DNA from 2 places in the Weizmannia sp. WK01 genome. Region 1 is predicted to be linked to the other one. Evidence: predicted binding sites of a transcription regulator. Region 1 holds the regulator's gene; the other holds the start of a gene.

What was found. Region 1 encodes Rex, which represses fermentation and respiration genes when NADH is low (regulators of the CRP and FNR family bind a similar motif). Its sites were predicted from a motif close to TTGTGAAATATTTCACAA; they were not measured.
Region 2: the regulator Rex is predicted to act here: its motif matches at 3,552-3,569, upstream of OF158_RS17175 (phosphoketolase family protein).

Annotation. Positions count from the first base shown of each region.
Region 1 is NZ_CP109616.1:3,412,862-3,420,858, reverse strand. It holds gene tsaD (tRNA (adenosine(37)-N6)-threonylcarbamoyltransferase complex transferase subunit TsaD) at 1-174, shown strand, start outside; gene OF158_RS16215 (ABC-F family ATP-binding cassette domain-containing protein) at 479-2,398, opposite strand; gene OF158_RS16210 (redox-sensing transcriptional repressor Rex) at 2,713-3,396, shown strand; gene tatC (twin-arginine translocase subunit TatC) at 3,547-4,311, shown strand; gene OF158_RS16200 (YdiK family protein) at 4,348-4,542, opposite strand; gene OF158_RS16195 (CPBP family intramembrane glutamic endopeptidase) at 4,542-5,270, opposite strand; gene groES (co-chaperone GroES) at 5,639-5,923, shown strand; gene groL (chaperonin GroEL) at 5,977-7,602, shown strand.
Region 2 is NZ_CP109616.1:3,614,730-3,622,726, reverse strand. It holds gene OF158_RS17180 (STAS domain-containing protein) at 8-832, opposite strand; gene OF158_RS17175 (phosphoketolase family protein) at 1,077-3,461, opposite strand; gene OF158_RS17170 (GntR family transcriptional regulator) at 3,601-4,326, opposite strand; gene OF158_RS17165 (diguanylate cyclase domain-containing protein) at 4,353-4,613, shown strand; gene OF158_RS17160 (alpha-amylase) at 4,652-6,115, opposite strand; gene OF158_RS17155 (MMPL family transporter) at 6,404-7,997, shown strand, end outside.

The DNA.
Region 1 (7,997 bases):
CTTTCAGAAGCATTCCGGGATCTCCCTGAAGTGGCGTTGCGCATCCCGCCGATCCAGTTATGCACAGACAATGCGGCGATGATTGCCGCATGCGGGACGGTGCTTTTTGAAAAGGGAAAAAGAAGCTCCCTTGACTTAAATGCTTATCCCGGGCTGGACATTGAAAACTTTTAAACAGGGTTGTGAAAAACCGGTGTATGGGAATCGTCCATACACCGGTTTTTTTTGGAGATATGCAGGGGAATTGTGCGCAATCTGTGGAAAAGTTGTTGATAAATGATTGGACTTGTGTAAAACTTTTAAAATTTTTTCCGGACAGGCTGTGGGTATTGTGGATAAATCTGTTGATAATTGTGGATTTTGTGGAAAAACGTTTTGGAAAGCAAGAAATCAATATACCGCCTGTGCATAAATCTGTGCATGGCGCGAGATGCCAAAATAAAAACCTGTGCAGAAAATTTCCACACAGGTCCAAACATTACTCCGCCAGTTCTGCCCATTCTTCCATCAGCGCGTCCAGCTCCAATTTCCGTTGCTCCAGTTCTTCTGTCAGCTCGCGGATTTTAATATGGTCCTGAAAGATTTCCGGGTCGGCCATTTTTTCTTCCCGGTCATGAATTTCTGTTTCCAACGTTTCAATTCTTGTTTCAATTTCTTCAATCCTCCGCTTTTTTTGCCGCTCGCGTTTTTTTGCTTCTTTATCCTGCCGGTAGTTGTTTTTCGCCGGCTGTTCCGCTTTAACCTTTTCTTGTTTCGTGTTTTCCAGGCGTGCAATTTCCAGCATTTCTTCTTTTTTTTGCACATAATAATCATAGTCGCCGAGAAATTCACGGGTTCCCTCCGGCGAGAGCTCCACCACTTTTGTGGCAATCCGGTTAATGAAATAGCGGTCGTGGGAAATGAACAAAATCGTTCCCGGGTAATCGATGAGCGCATTTTCCAGTACTTCTTTACTGTCCAAATCAAGGTGGTTTGTCGGTTCATCTAAAATTAGAAAGTTCGCCTTTTCCAGCATCAATTTGGCGAGGGCAAGCCGGGCTTTTTCGCCGCCGCTTAAGGATGAGACGGTTTTTAAAACGTCATCGCCGGAAAAAAGAAAATTCCCGAGTGCCGTGCGGATTTCTTTTTCTGTTTTCAGCGGGTATGCATCCCATAATTCCCGGAGGACCGTTTTATTGGAAGATAAGTCGGCCAGTTCTTGATCGTAATAGCCGGTCATAACGTTGGAGCCATATTCGATCGTGCCGGATATCAGCGGGATTCTCCGGATAATCGATTTCAAAAGCGTTGACTTGCCGATGCCGTTCGGGCCGACAAGGGCAACACTGTCTTGTTTTTTGACTGAAAGATGGATGTTTTTGGCAACCGGCTCCCCGTCGTAGCCGATGGCAGCATCCCGGACATGAAGGACTTCGTTCCCGCTTTGTTTGGCAATTTCAAACGAAAACCGGGCAGATTTTTCATCGCCAAGCGGCTTGTCCATCAATTCCATTTTTTCCAGTTGTTTCCTCCTACTTTGCGCCCGCTTTGTCGTGGTGGCACGGGCAATGTTTTTTTGGATGAATGCCTGCAATTTCGCAACTTCTTCCTGCTGCTTTTCATATTGTTTGACCTCTCGCTCGTACTGGGCGGCCTTTTGTTCCAGATACCGGCTGTAGTTGCCGTGGTATTTTTTAATGGAATGCCTTGAAATTTCATAGACCTGGTTGACGACTTTATCCAGAAAATAACGGTCATGGGACACGATCAGAATGGCGCCTTCATAGCCTTGTAAATATTGCTCCAGCCAGGTGAGCGTTTCGATATCGAGATGGTTTGTCGGCTCATCCAAAATGAGGATGTCCGGCTTTGTGAGCAGCAATTTCGCCAATGCAAGGCGTGTTTTTTGCCCGCCGCTTAATGTCCGGATCGGGGTGTTGTAGTCGTACTGGTCAAAACGGAAGCCATGCAGAACGGACCGGATATCCGCTTCGATCTGATATCCGCCTTCATCTTTAAAACGTGTCTGCAAAGTATCATAAGCATGCAGCACTTTTTCATACTCCGCCGGGCGGTTATAAATCTTAGGGTCGGCCATTTTTTGTTCGTATTCGCGAAGCTGTTTTTCCATATCCAGCAAATTTTTAAAAACCGACATCATTTCGTCCCAAATGGACAGATCCGATTCGAGTCCGGTATTTTGGGCGAGATAACCGATTTCGACACCATTCGGCATAATGATGGAACCTTCATCATAAGAAAGCTGGCCGGCGATGATTTTCAGGAGGGTCGATTTGCCGGCCCCGTTTCTCCCGACCAAGGCAATCCGGTCTTTTGTTTGAATTTCTAATTTTATATCCGATAAAATAAGTTCAGCGCCATAATATTTTGTGACTTGTTGAACTTGCAGCAACATCATCTTTATGTTCACCTCTATACCATTGTAAGTGTACAGGAAGGCGAACTGCAACTCAACCGGCGTGATCGGAATTTGTCAAAAAACTTTTCACATAAATTCGTAAAAACCCATGAAAAAAATGCTTACTTGTGATATATTTAACATAGTTGGAGAGAGAAAAAGACGCATGCAGGCATTTTTTTAAAACATATTTTTTCTTTGCTCAGATAGGAGTAATATTATAATGAAGAATGGCAGCGCTGCCATTCTGGAATGGACGCACGATTGGAACCAACAGCACAAAAAACTTAAGCTTTCAACTTGGGGGATTTCACATGAAGGATGAATCAGTAAAAATACCGCAAGCCACTGCAAAACGGCTTCCATTATATTACCGGTACCTGAGAAATTTATATACACTTGGCAAGCAAAGGGTATCCTCGGCGGAACTGAGTGAAGCGGTGAAAGTCGACTCCGCTACGATACGCAGGGATTTTTCCTACTTCGGGGCACTTGGAAAAAAAGGTTATGGTTATAATGTAAAATATTTATTGTCTTTTTTCGGCAAGACGCTGAACCAGGATGAGATCACAGATGTAGCGCTGGTTGGCGTTGGGAACCTCGGTACAGCCCTTTTGAATTACAATTTTTCGAAGAATAACAGCGCACGGATTGTGATGGCATTTGACAATGACCCCGGGAAGGTGGGGAGCCATGTTGGCAATGTGCCTGTTTACAGCATGGACGAATTAAGAGAACGGCTTTGCGCGGAAGATGTGACGGTTGTGATTTTGACGGTCCCCGCTTCCAGTGCCCAGGCAGTGACAGACGAGCTTGCCAGTACAAATGTAAAAGGCGTTTTAAACTTTACACCTGCCCGGCTGAACGTGCCGCCGGATATCCGCGTCCATCATATTGACCTGGCCGTGGAACTGCAGGCACTGATCTACTTTTTAAAACATTATTCAAATGATGAAGAAAATTTGAAAGAAACAAAAGAGCCGGTTGCGAAGCCATAGCCAAAAAGCTTTTTTTCCGTTATCATAGTGGGTACAGGGGGTGGCCCGATTGAAAACGGAATGCAGGCGCAAATGGCAATGGCCGGATTTGGCTGTGGCGTGCAAAGGGAAAAGGGCGGATTCAACGCCGGCACTTAAAGGGGAACGGCGATGAATACGAAAAAAATGCCGGTTACCGGACACATCCAGGAATTGAGAAAGCGGTTAATTACCGTTCTCATTTTCTTTCTGTTTGCCCTGGTTGTTGGCTTTTTTACCGCAAAACCTGTTATACGTTATTTGCAGCATGCCAAAAATGCCGGCATGTTCACGATGAATGCCTTCAGGGTAACCGATCCTATTAAGGTTTTTATGGAAGTTTCGGTTGTGATCGCATGCCTATTGACCCTGCCGGTGATTTTGTACCAGCTTTGGGCGTTTATAAGCCCGGGGCTGTATGAGAAAGAAAAGAAACTGACATTAAGTTACATTCCTGTTTCCATCTTGCTTTTTATAGCCGGCGTTTCTTTTTCCTATTTCGTGCTTTGTCCGCTGATGGTGAAGTTTATGATGGGCTTGTCAAATGAAATGGGCATTCGTGCGGTGATCGGGATCCGGGAGTATATTCAGTTTCTGCTAGAGATCACGCTTCCGTTTGGCTTTGTGTTCCAAATGCCGGTCGTGGTCCTGTTTCTGACCCGGCTTGGCATCATTACGCCGAGACTGTTGAAAAAGGTAAGAAAATATGCGTATCTTGCTTTGATTGCAGCTGCCGGCATCATCACCCCGCCGGACGTGTTTTCGCAGCTGATTACCTTTGTTCCACTCGTTTTGCTGTATGAAGCAAGCACACTGATTTCGAAAATGGCGTACCGCAATGCCAAAAAAGCGGCAAAAGAAATGCCAATGGATGAACAGACGATTGCTTCTGAATAAGAAAGCCGTTTTCCGGACGGAGCCGGAAAACGGCTTTTATTTTTTCACTGAGTTTTTCAGCTTGAAATGGAGAAAGATCAGCCTGATGCCGGAACCCAGATCCAATGTTGCAATCAACAGCAGTAAATAAGAAAAAAAGCCCCAGCCGCCCACTTGTACCTGCTGAATGGCAAAATAAGTGAACAAAGCCCCGAGCAGGCAGTTTACAATCCCTGAAAAAAGTGGTCTCATTATAGAAGTCCTCCAATTGAGCTGTAAATTTCATGTACGGATGTCTGCAGAACGGACGGGTGCAAAAGCAGCCTCACGACCACAATCGTGTTCATGGAAACATGCGCAAACATGGAAACGGTGATCCGGTTTGTTTTCTCGTATAAATAAGCGAGCGTCAGCCCTAAAAGGGAATATAAAAACAAGTGGCTCGGTTCGGTATGCGCGAGTCCGAAAATAACCGAGCTGACAATACCGGATAAAAGGAATGAAAAGCGCCTGCGCAGCGTGCCGAAAATGATTTTCCGAAAAACGATTTCCTCGAGAATCGGCCCTGCGATCGAGCTGATGAGGATGACGAGCGGAAATCTTTCAATCAGCGCCATGATTTGCTGCGTATTGTTGGAGGCAGCCGGGGCACCGAATAATGATTCAATGATCGCGGCTGCAGTCTGGGCAAAGAAACAAAGAAAGACGCCGCCTATTGCCCATATGGCGGATGGCGCGGCCGGAAGCGGTTCAGTCCGGTCTGTTTCTTTCTTTGCGGCTTTTCTTAAAAAGTACAGGACGATGATCAGCCCGATGATAAAGCTGATGACGGTCCAAAGCGGGGGCGTCAATGTCCGCATGCTGTCTGCCGGTTCGTGGAAAACGTTCACCCCGGCATAGTAGAGCAACGGATACCCGACGGCGCCGGACAGCAGCATAAGGATGTACGTCACGAGAATATACACATACTCTTTTTTCACGCGTTCTTTTCCTTTCTTGCCAGTTCAAAGTTTAAAGGATCGCAAATTCGTCCAATATGTTCATTGTACTATTGAACCGGGCGGGGTTCAAATGCCGTGCGCAGAGCCAGCCTTTTCAGTTGCATATCCGGATGGTGATCAAGCATACTTATAAAAGGGCAAGCGGCTGAAATGGAGGCGCGCAACCGGCATCCTTTGACGGGGCTCTTTAAAGGATGCAGGGCCCGAAAAAAATAAAAAAAGTTGGATGAGAGACTTGCAAAAAAGCAAGGAATTATTTATTATAATAAATGTGTTAGCACTCAACTTATGCGAGTGCTAATAATGGACAAAATTTTACATAATACGAATTAAGGAGGTTGTTTCACGTGTTAAAACCACTGGGTGATCGCGTTGTCATTGAATTAGTTGAATCGGAAGAAAAAACAGCAAGCGGTATTGTCCTGCCTGACACGGCAAAAGAAAAGCCACAGGAAGGCAAAGTTGTGGCTGTCGGTTCCGGGCGTACCCTTGATAACGGTGAACGTGTTGCCATCGATGTAGCAGTAGGCGACCGCATCATCTTCTCGAAATATGCCGGCACTGAAGTGAAATATGACGGAAAAGAATACTTAATCCTTCGTGAAAGCGATATTCTGGCGGTTGTGGAATAAGCCTGGCTTGTTGAAACATAGAAATAACGATATGACATGAGGAGGTTTTATAAATGGCAAAAGAAATTAAATTCGGCGAAGAAGCCCGCCGCGGTATGCTTCGTGGTGTGGATAAACTGGCAGATGCTGTAAAAGTGACATTGGGCCCGAAAGGACGTAACGTCGTTCTGGAAAAGAAATTCGGTTCTCCGCTGATCACAAATGACGGTGTCACGATCGCAAAAGAAATTGAACTCGAAGACGCGTTTGAAAACATGGGTGCCAAACTTGTCTCCGAAGTGGCCAGCAAAACGAACGATGTAGCTGGTGACGGTACAACCACTGCAACTGTTCTGGCACAGGCAATGATCCGTGAAGGCCTGAAAAACGTAACAGCAGGTGCAAACCCGGTTGGCATCCGCAAAGGGATTGAAAAAGCAGTTGCGGCTGCTGTCGAAGAATTAAAAGCCATTTCGAAACCAATCGAAGGCAAAGCTTCCATCGCCCAAGTTGCTGCAATTTCCTCTGCTGACGAAGAAGTCGGCGAATTGATCGCTGAAGCAATGGAACGCGTGGGCAACGATGGCGTTATTACCATTGAAGAATCAAAAGGCTTCTCAACGGAATTGGACGTTGTGGAAGGAATGCAGTTCGACCGTGGCTATGCATCGCCTTACATGGTAACGGATTCCGACAAAATGGAAGCTGTTCTGGATAACCCTTACATCTTAATTACAGACAAGAAGATTTCCAATATCCAGGAAATCCTGCCTGTTCTGGAACAAGTTGTCCAACAAGGCAAACCGTTGTTGCTGATTGCGGAAGATGTTGAAGGGGAAGCTCTTGCAACACTCGTTGTCAACAAACTGCGCGGCACATTCAATGCCGTTGCGGTAAAAGCGCCTGGCTTCGGTGACCGCCGCAAAGCGATGCTCGAAGATATTGCAACCCTGACAGGCGGCGAAGTGATCACAGAAGAACTCGGCCTTGATTTGAAATCTGCAACCATTGACCAACTCGGCCGTGCCGGAAAAGTGGTTGTTACAAAAGAAACAACGACAATCGTTGAAGGGGCAGGCGACTCTGCTGCAATTTCCGCACGTGTAAACCAAATCCGCATGCAATTGGAAGAAACGACTTCCGAATTTGACCGTGAAAAATTACAAGAACGCCTTGCAAAACTGGCCGGCGGCGTAGCGGTCATCAAAGTCGGTGCTGCGACAGAAACCGAATTAAAAGAACGCAAACTGCGCATTGAAGATGCTTTGAACTCTACGCGCGCTGCTGTTGAAGAAGGCATTGTAGCTGGTGGTGGCACGGCGCTGATCAATGTCATCAAGAAAGTTGCTTCCATTCAAGCAGAAGGCGATGTTCAAACAGGCATCAATATCGTTGCACGCGCTTTAGAAGAACCTGTACGCCAAATCGCGGAAAATGCCGGCCTTGAAGGTTCAGTCATTGTCGAACGCCTGAAAAAAGAAGATGTCGGCATTGGTTACAATGCCGCCAATGGAGAATGGGTCAACATGATTGAAGCGGGTATCGTGGACCCGACGAAAGTAACCCGTTCCGCACTTCAAAATGCTGCATCTGTTGCTGCAATGCTGCTTACAACAGAAGCAGTTGTTGCCGACAAACCTGAACCGCCGGCACCTGCAGGCGGCGGCGCCCCTGACATGGGCATGGGCGGCATGATGTAATAAGCGCCTGAAAATGCTGGGATAACGGCTTTTACAGACGTTCAAAACTGTACCATTCCATGTTTCGGTTCATGTTTTAGATCGTTACATTTTTAATGAGGCTCCCGGGAAGTGACCGGGAGCCTCTTTTTTCTGTTTCTCATACACGCTTTGTGTATGCTTACAAATGAACAGGGGTGTTGAAATGGCAAAAGCCGAAAAGAAGGGAAGCGGCATGAGTCCTGTACGGGGTGATTGCGAAATGAAGGGAAGCGTATAAACCGTAAGTAAGATGGTTGCAAAATAGAGGGAAGTGTTTGAGAAAAGTGATTGCGGAATGAAGGCTATGCCCATAAGCCGCTAATGATGGCGGGTGAGGCAAGCGGCAAACGTAAGCGTGGTGGGCGCGAAATGAA
Region 2 (7,997 bases), 200 kb from region 1:
TTTTTCATCATTCCGGCATGAGTTCCAGTTTTGAGTGGATCGTTATGTCATTAAAATCAATGCCCAATTGAATGGCAGTTTGCGCCACTTCCGGACGGATGCCCGAAAGAATGCATTTTACCCCGATTAACCGCAGCGTCTCAATCAGCCGGAAAATTTGCTGGGCGACCATCGTATCGATGACGACCACGCCGGATAAATCAATGTACAGAAGGAGAACGCTTTTTTCTGCGCATTGTTCAAGGGTTTTTTCCAGAATGATTTTCGCACGGTTGGAATCAATTTCCCCGACAAGCGGCAGCAGCGCGGTATTTTTGCCGACCATAATGACAGGGGAACTTAGCTCTTTAATCGTTTCTTGCTGGGACTCCAGCCGCTTTAAGGAATAGTGGTGGTTTTCTTTCATAAACCAGATCATGACATGTTCGAATGTACGGATGATCGCCCTGCGCCAAAAATTCAATTCCTCATATGTATACTCTCCTTCGTGAGCTGCAACAAATGAATCGAACAGGTCGAGATACTGTTCCTGCGTGTGGAAGAACTCGCGCAAAATGAAGTGGTTCGGTGTGGCAAGATGCTCTTCATCTTGTGCAACGCTCATTACCCACTTTTCAAAATGGTGTAAAAAGGTATCTTCATCTTTTAAAAACACTTCACAAAACTGGACGTGGAACTCGTGGTTCTGCTCTTTCAGTCTTGCAACCACTTCGGGGTCGGTGGACGCATAAACCCCCTGCACGCTGTTTTTGTCGAGAGATGCGTACCAGTCTTCCGTCAATTGCCATGTTTTTTCAAGGAAAAAATGATGCAATGCCTGTCTTAGCTCCATTTTATCACCCGCATGATGTAAGATTTAATTGATAATCATGATCATTTTCGCCATTTCTTGTCTTTCTATTTTAAAATAAAATTCTATTTATTGAAATAGAAATGTTGGATTTGGAAAAGAAAAAACCCGTTTTCTCTATAGAATGAAAAAAACGGTGGGACACGATTCATGATGGTGTCCCGCCGTTTTATATTTCATTGGTTTTTTCAGCGATTTCGATACGTCCGCCCGGTTTTTCTTGCTGTTATTTTATCGCTTGCCACTGCCAGTTTTCGATTTCCGGCAGATCTGTGCCTTCTTCGCGGATGTACGCATGATGTTTTTGCAGCATGCTGTCCATTTCGCTGATGAGGGCTGCGTGCCGGGCTGTATCAGGCAGGCTTGACACCACTTCTTTTACAAGGTCAAACCGATCCATCTGGTTCATCACGCGCATGTCAAACGGCGTTGTGATATCCCCGTTTTCACGGTAGCCGTGCACATGCAGATTGTGGTTTGCACGGTCAAAAAACAAGTCTTTGATCAGGCCTTCGTAACCGTGGAAGGCAAAAACAACCGGTTTGTCCTTTGTAAAATAGGCGTCGAACGCTTCATCCGAAAGCCCGCGCGGATCCAATGCCGGACTTCTTAATTTCAAAATATCGAGCACATTGATCATACGAATCTTCAATTTCGGCAGTTTTTCGTGCAAAATCGAAACAGCAGCGAGGCTTTCAAGCAACGGTTCTGTCCCGCATGCGGCAATGACAATATCCGGATCACCGTCTTCGTCCGTGCTTGCCCAGTCAATGATTTTCAGTCCGCGGTCTGCCAGCTCTTCCGCTTCTTCAACGGTAAACCATTGCGGGCGTGGGTGTTTGGACGAAACAATCAGATTGATTTTCCCACGGTCGTTCAGGATTTTGTCAAATACAGCGAGCAGCGTATTGGCATCGGCCGGCAAATATTCCCGGATAAATTCCGGTTTTTTATCAGCCAGGTGGCCAAGAATACCCGGATCCTGATGGGTATAGCCGTTATGATCTTGTTGGAATACAGTGGAAGTGGCGACCACATTCAATGACGGGATATCCGCACGCCACTTTTGTTCTGCTGCTTTTCGCAGCCATTTGAAATGCTGGGTGATCATCGAATCGACGACACGCAGGAACGCTTCGTAACTTGCAAAGAAACCGTGGCGGCCGGTTAAAACATAGCCTTCCAAAAATCCTTCCGCCTGGTGCTCAGACAGTTGCGAGTCAATAACACGGCCGTCCGGTGCCAAAAATTCATCATTCGGTTCTTTGATTTTTTCCACCCATTGCCGCTTTGTAGCCTCGAATACCGGCGCCAAACGGTTCGACATCGTTTCATCCGGACCGAAAATCCGGAAGTTGCGTTTTGTTTCATTTTTTAAAATCACGTCTTTTAAATATGTCCCTAAAACGGTCATATCCTGCGCCATCTGTTTTCCATGTTCTTTGTTGTCCAGCGCATAATCGCGGAAATCAGGCAAATCAAGGTCTTTGATATGGAAGCCGGCATTGGTGGCAGGGTTCATCGCCATCCGTTTGTTGCCTTTCGGGGTGATCCTGGCAATTTCCGGTTTCAGCCGCCCGTTTTCATCGAATAATTCTTCCGGCCTGTAACTCTTCATCCAGTTGATTAAAACATCGAGATGTTCCATATGGTCCTGGTCGATCGGAACCGGAATCTGGTGGGCGCGGAATGAATGTTCAACCGGCTTCTCGTCCCATTCCTTAGGGCCGGTCCACCCTTTTGGCGCACGGAAAACAAGCATTGGCCAGGCTGGGCGGGCGGTGTCACCGGTTTTCCGGGCATGTGACTGGATGGCTTGGATCTGTTCGATCATTTGGTCCATTACATACGCCATATCGCGGTGCATTTCTTCCGGGTCTTCCCCTTCAACGAAATACGGCCGCCAGCCGAGCCCTTCAAAATAAAGCGCCAGTTGTTCATCAGACATACGGGAGAGCATGGTCGGATTGCTGATTTTAAAACCGTTTAAAAGTAAAATCGGCAGAACGGCGCCGTCCGTTACCGGGTTGATGAACCGGTTGGACAACCAGGAAGTGGCAAGCGGCCCGGTTTCCGCTTCCCCGTCGCCGACGACAACAGCGGCCATTAAATCGGGCTGGTCCAAAATGGCGCCGGTGCCGTGTGAAAGGGAATAGCCCAGTTCGCCGCCTTCATGGATCGATCCCGGCGTTTCCGGTGCTGCGTGGGAAGCAACGCCGCCCGGGAATGAAAACTGTTTAAACAGTCTCTTCATCCCTTCTATGTCCTGTGTCACATCCGGGTAAATTTCAGTATAACTGCCGTCAAGATAAGAATTGGATACCATCACCTGGCCGCCGTGCCCCGGCCCTTCAATATAAAACATATTTAAATCGTATTTGTTGATCACTCGGTTCAGATGGGCGTAAATAAAGTTCTGCCCTGAAATCGTCCCCCAGTGCCCGATCGGTTTTGCTTTCAGATCAGAGGGCTTTACGGGTTCTTTTAATAACGGATTGTCTTTTAAATAAAGCTGGCCAACCGAAATATAGTTGGCTGCACGCCAGTATGCATCTAAATTTTTCAGATAGGCAGGGGAGGAATAAGCGACTTGCGAAGCTGCCATTGCCATTTCAACCGCTTCCTTTCATTTTTCATCTACGTTCATCATACCGCTTCTCTCTGGAAAATCAACCTTTTTATAAATTAATACGGTCCAATCTCGTGAAATTATGAACATATCATGTCAAAAAAGCTGAAATCCATTCAGCCTACTCTGACACCGATACAAATGTGTTGAATTTTAAATATTTATAGTGGAGCCGCATATGGGAAAACTCAAACGGCGTGCCGTTGTCGAGAAAAAAGATGCCTTCCATAATACCGACCGGTTCATGTTCTTTTAAACGCAAAAGTTCACGGTCCTTCGCGTTGGACGGTTCTGCAAAAATAGATAAAAAAGATTTCGTTACGGCCATATTGTGGACATCTTCCAGATAGTTGAAAATGGAGCCTTCAATGATTTCGGGCGATAAATTTTGGACGATTTTTATCGGAATATAACCGGTCTCGATCATAAACGGATCCTCATCAAACAAGCGGAGCCGGCGTATTTTATAAACAAAATCATGGGGGTTCAAAAACAAATTCCGCTGCAATTCTTCTGTCGGCGGAATGACCTCAAAACAGAGCACTTTTGTGGCCGGCTTTTGGCCATACATGTGAAAATTGTCGGTGACACCGAGGTTTGTGCCTTCGTAATTAAAAATGGACGCGTTTTTTATATACAAAGGATTGATGAATGTTCCGGAACCGCGTTTTTTAAAAATAATGCCGTCGTTGGCCATTTTCGAGAGCGCCCGCTTAATGGAACTGCGGCTGACCTGATAGGCTTCACTCAGGCTTCGTTCATCCGGCAGTTTCATATCGGGGAACTGTCCGGCAAAAATTTTTTGTTTCAAATCATCGATAATTTGCTTGTATACGAATTGTGCCATGGCGTATCCCTTCTAAAGGTTTCTGTATGAACAGTTTACCACAGATTCTTTTTGGTTCAATGAATCACAACAGGCGCCAAGTTTTGACCGCGTTGCAAAACCGGATGGTGGAAGCGTTCAGCCGCCCGTTCCAAATCGGCCCCCACTCAATAGAAGCAACAGGCAGCATCGGGATCAGTTTGTATCCGGACCATTGCAGCGATGAAGAAACCTTGATTGCAAAAGCGGATGAAACGATGTACGAAATTAAAAAACGCGGCAAAAACAGCTATAAGCTGAAAGAATGAAATAAGCACCGTTCCGGAAGATGGAACAGTGCCCCTCCTTAGTTTTCATCCGTTTCCTGTACCCAGACAGAAACGCTGCCGCCGTTAACCGGAAATCCTGCATAGCCGTCTTCGCCAATTGTAACTTTTTCCTGCCGGTTGCCGGTAGCGTCCACCCAAACCTCGCCAGCGCGCTCTTTTCCGACAAGCATTCTTTTTTCGCCGTTCTCGCCGTTTGAGATAACGACGGCACAGCCGGAATGCGGGATCTCCGGAACGCCGCGGCGCACCCAGCCGATTGTGTTCGGATGGTCGAAATAATCATCTTGCTCGCCATACGCTTTTTCCCGCCGGACAGATAAAAGCGGGGAAAGGGCGTCTTTTTTTCCGGGAATCGGATTGTCGCCGCCGATGCCGTACATATCCCCGTAAAAGACGCACGGATAACCGTCTTTCCGCAGCAGAATCAAGGCATAGGCGCTCTGCTTAAACCAGTCGTCCACCCATGATTCCAGCGATTCGTTCGGCTGTGAATCATGGTTATCGACAAACGTAACAGCATTCAGCGGGTGCGTTTGAACGAGTGTATCATGAAAAATCGTCGGGAGGTCAAACGCGCGCCCTTTTTTAGATGCTTCATGCAATTTATAATGGAGTGCAACATCGAACAAATCGATTTTAAACTGTACATGGTCGAGGTATTTTTGGCACGCTTCCAGCTGCGGATTCCAGAACTCGCCGACAAAATAAAAATGGTCTCCGCGGTGTTCCATTAAGGCAGCGGCAAAGTCGCGGATAAAGTCATGGTTGATATGCTTAATGGCATCGAGCCGGTAGCCGTCGCAACCGGTCGTATCGGCCAGCCATTTTCCCCATTCGATCATTTCTTTTTTTACATCCGGATGGTTGTAATCAATGTCCGCGTACATCAAATAATCGAAGTTTCCAAATTCGTTGTCGACATGCTCACTCCAATGCTTATTTTCCCCGACAATACGGAAAATGCCGTTCCGCCCTGTCCGGTTGTCGTAATCGACGCCACTGAAATGGGTATGATTCCACGTAAAATCAGAATACTTGCCTTTCCGGTTTGTAAAATTGAACTTTGTCCAGCCTTCTATTTCAAACGGTTCGGAAATTTCTTTGTTGCGGTCCATCGGGTCGACCTCCACCACTTGGAAAGATTCGGTTTCATCCGCGCCCGCTTTATGGTTCATGACGACATCGATATAGACCTGGATATCGTGCTCGTGGCAGGCGTTGATCGCTTCATGTAATTGCTGTTTTGTCCCGTACTTTGTCCTGACGGTGCCTTTCTGGTCAAACTCCCCGAGGTCGTAATGGTCGTACACCCCGTAACCATTGTCCATGTCTGACTGTCCTTTTGTCACCGGCGGAAGCCAGACGGCATCAATCCCGCTTTTCTTTAATTCAGGCGCCATTTCTTTCAGCCGGTTCCAATGGCTGCCGTCTGCTGGCGTATTCCATTCAAAAAACTGCATGATTGTATGATTCCGTTCCAAGAAAACTGCCCCTTCCAAAAGAAGTAATAGTTGATGCGTTTAGTATAAGTGAACATGAAAAAATTTTCAATCAATTATGATTTTAAGCATGACAAAAGGCGAAGAGAACAAAGGTACTATTCCCGCTTTCGTTTCGCGAAAACATCTTTTTACAAGCAGGTTTTCCTTTTGTTTTTCCAAAAATGGTTTAAATCCAGCCCCCGGCTCTCCTTTGCGCCCCGATTTGGTTGTTTGGCCGGTTTATCTATAATAATATAGTGATAAGTCTGTAAAAAAGGTGGGGAACCAATGAAAAATTTACTGGTAAAGTTCACGGGAGCATGTGCAGGAAGGAGAGGGAGATGGGTAACGCTTGCCGCATGGATCCTGGTCGTGTCCGTTTTGTCTGCTGTTTTTCCGAATGTGAATAAAGTCACGGATAACAGCGCAGCAAATCTGCCGGATTCAGCCATGTCCGTCCGGGCTGAAAAGGTGGCTGAAAAACAGTTCCCGAATGCGGGCACGCCGCTTCTTATCGCCTGGTACCGTGAAGGCGGCCTCACGCAGCAGGATTACGGAACGATTGCTAAATTGTACGGGGATTTAAAGAAAAACCCGCTTCCCGCACAAAGTTTTATCCCACCGTACGAAAAAATGCCGCCGCAGGCACTAGGCGGGCAGGCTTCAAAAGACGGCACTACGATGGTTACGCCGGTATTTATGGAAAAAAGTGCAGGAACGGATGAACTCGCTGATAACTTGAAAGAATTGAAAAAGAGAGTGACATCCCTCGAATCGAAAGCCGTTTTGAATAAGAAACTGGCGGATACCGGCCTGCATGTCCGCTTCACAGGGCCTGCGGGCATATCCACGGATGCGGTGTCCCTATTTAGCAAAGCGGATATCACCCTGTTGATTTCTACCGTGCTGCTTGTGCTGGTGCTCTTGATTGTACTGTACCGGTCGCCGATTTTGGCGCTTGTTCCGCTTATCGGTGTCGTATTTGCTTACGGGGCAATCGGGCCGGTTTTGGGTTTTCTTGCAAAAGAAGGCATCATTACAGTGGATTCCCAGGCCACTTCGATCATGACTGTCCTTTTATTCGGAGCCGGCACGGATTACTGTTTATTTCTTGTTTCGAAATACCGTGAATGTTTGCTGGAAGAAGAAGATAAGATAAAAGCGCTGCACACGGCCATCCGGCATTCGGGCGGCGCGATCATGGTCAGCGCGATTACGGTCGTGCTCAGCCTGTTCACATTGCTTTTTGCGCACTACGGGACGTATCAGCGGTTTGCTGTTCCGTTCAGCCTTGCCATCTTTATCATGGGCATTGCTGCATTGACACTGCTGCCGGCGCTGCTTTCCATTTTAGGCCGGGCTTCTTTCTTTCCGTTTATTCCGAGAACAGAACAAATGGCCAGCGCCCTGGAAGCGAAAAAAGGGAAAAAGATCCGCCGTCATGCTGCGCATGGGAAATGGAGCCGGAAAGTGGGAGAAGCGGTCACAAGAAAGCCTTGGCTGATCATTGTGCTGAGCGTCATCATTCTCGGCGGGCTCGCTTCCTTCGTACCGAAAATCGCGTATACGCAGAACTTGATCGAGTCGTTCCCGAAAGATATGCCGTCACGTGAAGGCTATGAAATCATCGCAGACCATTTTTCGCCGGGCGAGCTGGCGCCTGTCCAGGTAATCGCAAATACGGAAGGAAAAGGCGCGAATGTAAAGGCAGCGCTTGAAAAACTGCCGTTTGTTGACACCGTAACCGGGCCGCAATACGGGAAAAAAAATAAACAATATGAATCTTACAATGTAAGATTAAAAGATAACCCGTACAGTGAAAAAGCAATTCAATCCAACCCGGTGATACAAAAGCAATTGCAAAAGGCCGGCCTGTCCAAAA